Regions from separate parts of the Arthrobacter sp. SAFR-023 genome, predicted to be linked through region 3. Evidence: riboswitches for the same ligand, from Rfam matches in the RefSeq annotation. Region 3 holds a riboswitch; each other region holds the start of a gene.
The links. A riboswitch is a leader RNA that binds a small molecule or an ion and turns the genes downstream of it on or off. The one in region 3 is predicted to bind cyclic di-AMP.

Region 1: another riboswitch for cyclic di-AMP. It lies ahead of ACTHQX_RS15595 (hypothetical protein); the one in region 3 lies ahead of ACTHQX_RS17815 (M23 family metallopeptidase).
Region 2: another riboswitch for cyclic di-AMP. It lies ahead of ACTHQX_RS09665 (LysM peptidoglycan-binding domain-containing protein); the one in region 3 lies ahead of ACTHQX_RS17815 (M23 family metallopeptidase).

The regions. Positions count from the first base shown of each region.
Region 1 covers NZ_JBQCMF010000014.1:76,472-78,663, reverse strand. The annotation lists gene ACTHQX_RS15595 (hypothetical protein) at 20-889, opposite strand; cyclic di-AMP (ydaO/yuaA leader) riboswitch at 893-1,048, opposite strand; gene ACTHQX_RS15590 (HAMP domain-containing sensor histidine kinase) at 1,153-2,192, opposite strand, start outside.
Region 2 covers NZ_JBQCMF010000007.1:135,031-137,222, reverse strand. The annotation lists gene ACTHQX_RS09665 (LysM peptidoglycan-binding domain-containing protein) at 60-1,007, opposite strand; cyclic di-AMP (ydaO/yuaA leader) riboswitch at 1,012-1,182, opposite strand; gene ACTHQX_RS09660 (NAD(P)(+) transhydrogenase (Re/Si-specific) subunit beta) at 1,332-2,192, opposite strand, start outside.
Region 3 covers NZ_JBQCMF010000017.1:99,231-101,422, reverse strand. The annotation lists gene ACTHQX_RS17820 (metal-dependent transcriptional regulator) at 1-483, shown strand, start outside; cyclic di-AMP (ydaO/yuaA leader) riboswitch at 635-876, shown strand; gene ACTHQX_RS17815 (M23 family metallopeptidase) at 888-1,712, shown strand; cyclic di-AMP (ydaO/yuaA leader) riboswitch at 1,849-2,020, shown strand; gene ACTHQX_RS17810 (C40 family peptidase) at 2,091-2,192, shown strand, end outside.

The sequences.
Region 1 (2,192 bases), on a different contig from region 3:
TGGCTTGGCCGGGGAACTCTCAGTACCAGTTGTGGGCGAGGTGCCAGTTCAGCGCACCGCACGGGGAGCCGTAGCGCTCCTGGATGTAGTCCAGGCCCCAGTTGATCTGGGTGCGGTAGTTGGTGCGGTAGTCCGCCCCGGCGGTCGCCATCTTCTCGGCGGGCAGGGACTGGACGATGCCGTAGGCGCCGCTGCTCGCGTTGGTGGCCGTCGTGCGCCATTCCGATTCCTTGGTCCAGAGCCGTTTCAGGCACTGCATCTGGTCTGCGGCCCAGCCGTATGACCCCAGCTTGGTGGCCGCGTAGGCCTGTGCGCCGGCCGGATCATTCAGGGCAACAGGCGCAGCGGCCTTCGCCTTGGCAACGGCGGCAGCCTTCGCGGCGGCAGCCTTGGCAGCGGCCGCCTGGGCAGCGTTGGCCTTGGCAACCGCGGCGGCGTTGGCAGCGGCGGCGGTCTTGGCAGCCGCTGCGTTGGCGGCGGCAGTCTTTGCGGCGGCCGCCTTGGCAGCGGCAGCCTTCGCAGTGGCGGCCTTGGCGGCGGCAGCCTGGGACGAGGACTGCGGAGCGATGGACGCCGCGGACGGGGCAGGAAGCGCGGAGATTAGCGTCTTGTCGAAGTTCAGGGTCTGCCCGGCGTCGGCGGTGGCCGCTGCCGTTGGGGCGGCGGAAGGCGCAGCCTGGTCGGCCGCCTGGCCTGCGGCGCCGACGCCAACGAGCACGGCTGCGGCAGTGGTAAGGACGGCTGCCCGGCGCCCGAAGGACGGAAGGCTTCCGGTCAGGCGGCCCCAAGCCGTCGCAGGCCGAACCGGCTCTGCACGGTGACGGGAAATATTGCGGTCGGACTGCTGGGAGGCGCGATCAGGGCGCGCCTGTGCCTTGAATTCAGACATGGTTGATTGCCTCTCAACACCTGCGGAGTTAGCTGTCGGGTTCGGATGAGGTCATCCGGCCGCACGGAAAATTCACGTGTCGGCTTCACCCCAAGGGCTGATGCGGAAAGCCCGGGACTCTGGTTCCCCCGCCTCTGCCTGAACTAGCGGAATCCGGGAAGCGGCAGAGCTGGGCGTCAATCCGGAGATGCGGCTCTAGTGGCGGCCGCACTCTATCGACCGTACAGGAGGCTTCTGATTAAGTCACATTTAGGTAACGGACATCACGACGACGGCGCGGCGCCTTGCATGGGCAGCCGGACGGCAAATTCCGTCCGGCCAGGCCGGGATGTGACCTCCACTGTCCCGCCGTGTGCCTCCACGATGGACTGCACGATGGACAGGCCAAGGCCGCTGGTTCCCTCGGCCGACAGAACCCCGGCTTCCCCCCGCGATTCGGGGGTGCGGAGGGTTGTTTGGGCGCTAGCGGCACCGGCAATGGAACCCGTCGCCGTTGCGGATGCAGGTGCCGGGGGCGCCTGCGCCGGGGTCACACGTGACGCGTCTGCGCGGGCAAAGCGAGCGAAGACCTTGTCCACGAATTCAGGCGGGATGCCGGCGCCGTCGTCCGTGACCGTAATCACAGCGCTGCCGTCAGCCGACCGCATCACGCCGGTGGTCACCGTGGTGCCGGGCGGCGTGTGCTTGCGGGCATTCGAGAGCAGGTTGACCAGCACCTGGTGCAGCTGCGATGCATCGCCCCGAACGGACACAGGTTCTTCGGGAAGGTCGAGGTGCCACGCCCGGTCCGGTGCCATGACCTTTTCGTCGCTGACGGTCTCGATCACGAGCTGTGTGAGGTCCACGTCGCTGAGCTTGAGCGGCTGCCCGTCGTCGAGCCGCGCCAGCAGCAGAAGATCCTCCACCAGGGCGGTCATGCGTTCTGACTGGCTCTGCACGCGTGCCAGGGACCGCTGGCCGTCCGGAGTGAATTTTTCGGTCATGCGCATCAGCTCGGTGTAGCCGCGGATGGCCGTGAGCGGCGTCCGGAGCTCATGGGAGGCGTCTGCCACGAATTGCCGCACCTTCATTTCGCTTTCCTGCCGCGCCTCCAAAGCATTGGACACGTTGTCCAGCATCTGGTTCAGGGCGTGGCCCACGCTGCCCACTTCAGTTCCGGGATGGGCGTTCGACGGCGGGACGCGGACAGCGAGTGCCACCTCACCGGCGTCCAGCGGCAGGCGCGAGACCTGGGTGGCCACCTCGGAGAGCTGCTCCAGCGGTTTCATGGTGCGGCGGATGAGGACCGTCCCGGCCAGGCCGA
Region 2 (2,192 bases), on a different contig from region 3:
CCGCTGCTGTTGTAACGTTCTGCCTGTTCGGCTGTCGCCCGTCAGGCGCTCACGCGCTGTTAGGCGTTCACCCGCACGTAGGTGGAGCCGGTGAGCCAGGAGGCCGGGTGCACGATGGTTTCGTTGACGCCATTCATGCCACTGCTGATGGCCTGGCCGCCGCCGATGTAGACGCCGACGTGTCCGGCGCTAATCATCAGGTCACCGGGCTGCGGGGCGGAAACCGGAGTCCCGTACTGGTAGAACTGTGCGGGGGCCAGGTCGCCGACGGACTTACCGACAGAGCGCAGTGCCTGCTCCACCAGGATGGTGCAGTCCTGGGTGGCGCCGAGCTGCGCCCGGGCAGAGGCCACAATGGCTCCACCCACGCCACTGGCTGACTGGGTTGCAGCCGCCGGTGTAATCGAGGCGGAGGCGTTGTAGATTCCCATGCTGGCAGGCGCCGGGGCAGCCGGTGCTGGAGCCGCGGGAACTGCCGGAGCGGCAGGAACCTCAGGCACTGCCGGGGCCGCAGGTACAGCGGGAGCTGCAACGGCACCCGGTCCGGGGATGAGGATCTGGTCGCCGGGGTAAATGACGGACGCCAGGGACAGGCCGTTCTCCGCGAGGAGTGCATCAAGGCTGACACCGTGGCGTGCTGCGATGGCACCAAGGGTGTCGCCGGGCACCACGGTGTGCGATGCGCCGGCAACAGCGGATCCACCGCTTGCCGGCGCGGGAACTGCCGGGGCGGCCTGCGCCGGGGCGGGGACTGCCTGGGTGGGTGCTGCCAGCGCCTGGCCAGCTGCGGACTGGACAGCAGCGGCGGCGTCCGGCGTCTCCGGAGCGTAGGCACCTGCGTGTGCGGGTGCTCCGGCGCCGAAGAGGAGCCCTGAAGCGACGGCGGCGGCGGCCGCCGGCTTGGCAACCGAGGCAGCGTTGGACCTGAGGGAATACTGCAGGCCCTGCAAAGCGATGGACGTCGTCGGGGTGGCGCGATGGCGCGCGGCGGTGAACTTACGTGACATGGTTGATGTGCCTCTCCCATGCCTGCGGGGTGAGCTGTCGGGTTCGGATGGGAGTCACCCGGTCCTGCCCGCCGCTGGGCGGAGCGTCTGGACTTAACCCCTAGGCCTTGGCTTGCAAGGCCGGTACAAAGGTGGTTCCCCCGTCCCTGCCTGTTGGTCATAGCGAACGGATCCCGGTCAGCGGCAGGGCTCGGCATTCTGCCCGGGAATGCCCTGAGCGGAACCAGGGCACCGGCCGAGGCTATCGCACTCAGGCCCCAAAAGTCACATTTGAGTAACGAGGGTGTGGCGGAAAGGCTCGGGACAACCCCCGGATGCTGCCCCCTACAGGGCCTTCACCGCGCCCAGCACCTTCGTCAGGGACTCCTTGGCGTCGCCGAACAGCAGGGTGGTTTGCGGTTCGAACATGAGGTCGTTCTCGATTCCCGCGAACCCGGGCCGCATGGAGCGCTTGAGGAACACCACCTGCCGTGCGTCCGCCACCTCAAGGATGGGCATCCCATAGATCGGCGAGCCTGCGGTGGTCTTGGCGGCGGGGTTCACGACGTCGTTCGCGCCCACCACCAGCGCCACGTCGGCGGTGCGGAACTCGGAGTTGATCTCACCCATTTCCTTGAGCGATTCGTAGGGCACATTGGCCTCGGCGAGCAGCACGTTCATGTGCCCCGGCATGCGCCCCGCCACGGGGTGGATGGCGAAGTCCACGCGGGTACCCCGGGATTCCAGGGCCTGCGCCAGCTCCGCCGCGGTGTGTTGTCCCTGCGCGACGGCCAGCCCGTAGCCGGGAACGATGATCACGCGCTGCGCGTAGCCCAGCAGCACCGCCACGTCCTCGGGGCTCGACGAACGGACCGGACGGTCGCTCACAGCGGTGGATCCCGCCGTCGAACCTCCCCGGAACGCGCCGAACAGGATGCCGGCCACGCTTCGGCCCATGGCCGCAGCCATCGCCCGGGTGAGGATGGTGCCGGACGCCCCCACCAGTGTGCCGGCCACCACCAGGAGCACGTTGCCCAGCACCAGGCCGGATGCCGCGACCGCCAGGCCAGTGAAGGCGTTGAGCAGCGAGATGACGATCGGCACGTCGGCGCCGCCCACCGGCAGCACCAGCAGCACGCCTGCCACCAGGCCCAGCAGCAGGAGGGGCAGCGCCAGGACGAGCGAGCCGCCCAGCACAACGGCGGC
Region 3 (2,192 bases):
GCCACCGAGGTGATGCGCAAGCACCGGCTCGCCGAGCGCCTCCTCGCCGACGTCATCGGCCTTGACTGGGCCTACGTTCATGACGAGGCCTGCCGGTGGGAGCACGTCATGAGTGAACGCGTGGAGCGCAGGATCTACGAAATGCTCGACCATCCCACCGAGTCGCCGTACGGCAACCCCATCCCCGGCCTGGCGGCGCTCGGGGGCCAGCCCGCCCGCTCGTTCTCCGACGGCGTGGTGAACCTGCTCGATGCCATGGCCGGCTACGGTCCGGAATCCAAGGTCACCGTCAGCCGCCTGGCAGAACCCATCCAGGTGGAGCCGGAGCTGCTGGTCCAGCTGGATGAAGGCGGGATCCGGCCGGGCGCTGCCGTCTCGCTCGAACGTGTGGGGGAGTACATTTCTGTCCGCGTACCCGGGTTCGAGGGTGCCCTCGAGCTGCCGCCGGAAGTCGCGGCGCACGTGTTCGTGCGGGTGGGTTAGCGCCGAAAGCGCAGCTCCGCCTGACGCCAGCGTCCCGTCTGACATCTGCAGGTAGGATGACCTACCACTTTTGCACAGCGAATATAACGGAATTATTACTGCGCTTCTTAATCGCCTATAGTTAAACGGCAACGCCGATGCAAAAGCGTTACCTGATCTGGAGCCGAACCTTGCCAGCAGATCAGTAGCACGAGTCACCCACTGGCAGGGGCGGGGGAACCACAACCGGCTGTTTCTACAGCCTTGGGGTGAAGTCCGCAGCAGCAAGTCTCTTCCGCAGAAGGAATCCTCCCGGGATACCCCTGTGCCGGAATGGCTTGTTATGGCGGGCCGGGTCCGAACTCTCTGACCCGAATCCGACAGCTAACTTCGCAGGCTATCCAGAGAGGAAGCAGTACTTGTCGATGCAGAATGCCCGGGGCCGCCGCCGCGCGTCCGGTCCCGCTCCTGAGCCGCGCCCTGCGGAGGCCATTGCCGCGGACCGTCCCCGGGACGCTCAGCGCGAGGCGCGCCGCCGCCGCCGGGGTCCGTTCCGGCAGGTTACGGATTTCGCTTCGGCCAGTGGTGTTGGGCAAAAGGCTGGAGTGGCCCTTGCTGCTACCGGCCTGCTGCTGACTGTTACCGTCCCCGCCACCAGCCCCGTCCTGGCTGCCGACGAGCATCAGGGAGGAGCGTCCGCGTCCGCCGCCTCACCGGCCCAGCCGAAGGTCTCGGCGGAAGCGGCAGCGAAGATCGACTTCAGCCGTACGTCCGTCTCCACCACCGGTGACCCGGACGGAAAGCTCAAGCAGCTCCTGAGTGCTCAGTCTGCCGGCAGCATCAGCCGTGCGGCCTCGGTGGGCACCTTGGGCGGGCCGCTGACCACGCTCGTGAAGTCTTCGCCGTTCGGCTACCGGGTTAGCCCGATCACCGGCGGCGCCGGTGAGTTCCACCGCGGCCAGGACTTCGCCGCCCAATGCGGCACGCAAGTGCTTGCTGCGGCCAGCGGCAAGGTCACGTTCGCCGGGTGGCACCCATACGGGGGAGGCAACCGCGTGGTCATCGACCACGGCAACGGCTTGGAGACCACGTACAACCACCTGTCGTCCTCCAGCGTCGAGGTTGGCCAAAAGGTCACCCGCGGTGAGGCGATTGCCCTGAGCGGGACCACCGGCGCCTCCACCGGCTGCCACCTCCACTTCGAGGTGATGGTCAACGGGGAAGTCGTTGATCCCACCGGCTGGCTCTAAGCCAAGCCGAGTGAGCACTCTCATTCCTGTGACATGCCGTGACCTGAATGTGACATTAGCTCCGAACTGCTGTACCGTCTAAACCGCGTCAACTTTTCCGAAGTTGACGCTCTTGAGTGGATTGCCTAGCTCTGCCACCGCTCAAGGTCCGTTCGCATTACATCGTCTGGCAGGGGCGGGGGAACCAATTTTGGTCTTCGCAAGAAGGCCTTGGGGTTAAGTCGCAAAAGCTTCCCAGGAAGCCGAGCGGCCGGGTGCACTCCCATCCGAATCCGACAGCTCACCTCGCAGGCATTGGGAGAGGCTACCTTCGTGTCTTCACGCCACAATGCCGCGCGCCACCGCGCGCAAACGGTTCGTATGAACCCATTGGACTCCGTGTCCAAGGCGGTTAGCGCCAATGCCGGCACAGTAGGTCGCCAGGCAGCTGTTATCGCAGCTGCTTCAGGGCTCATCCTGAGCGTTGGCATGCCTGCCAAC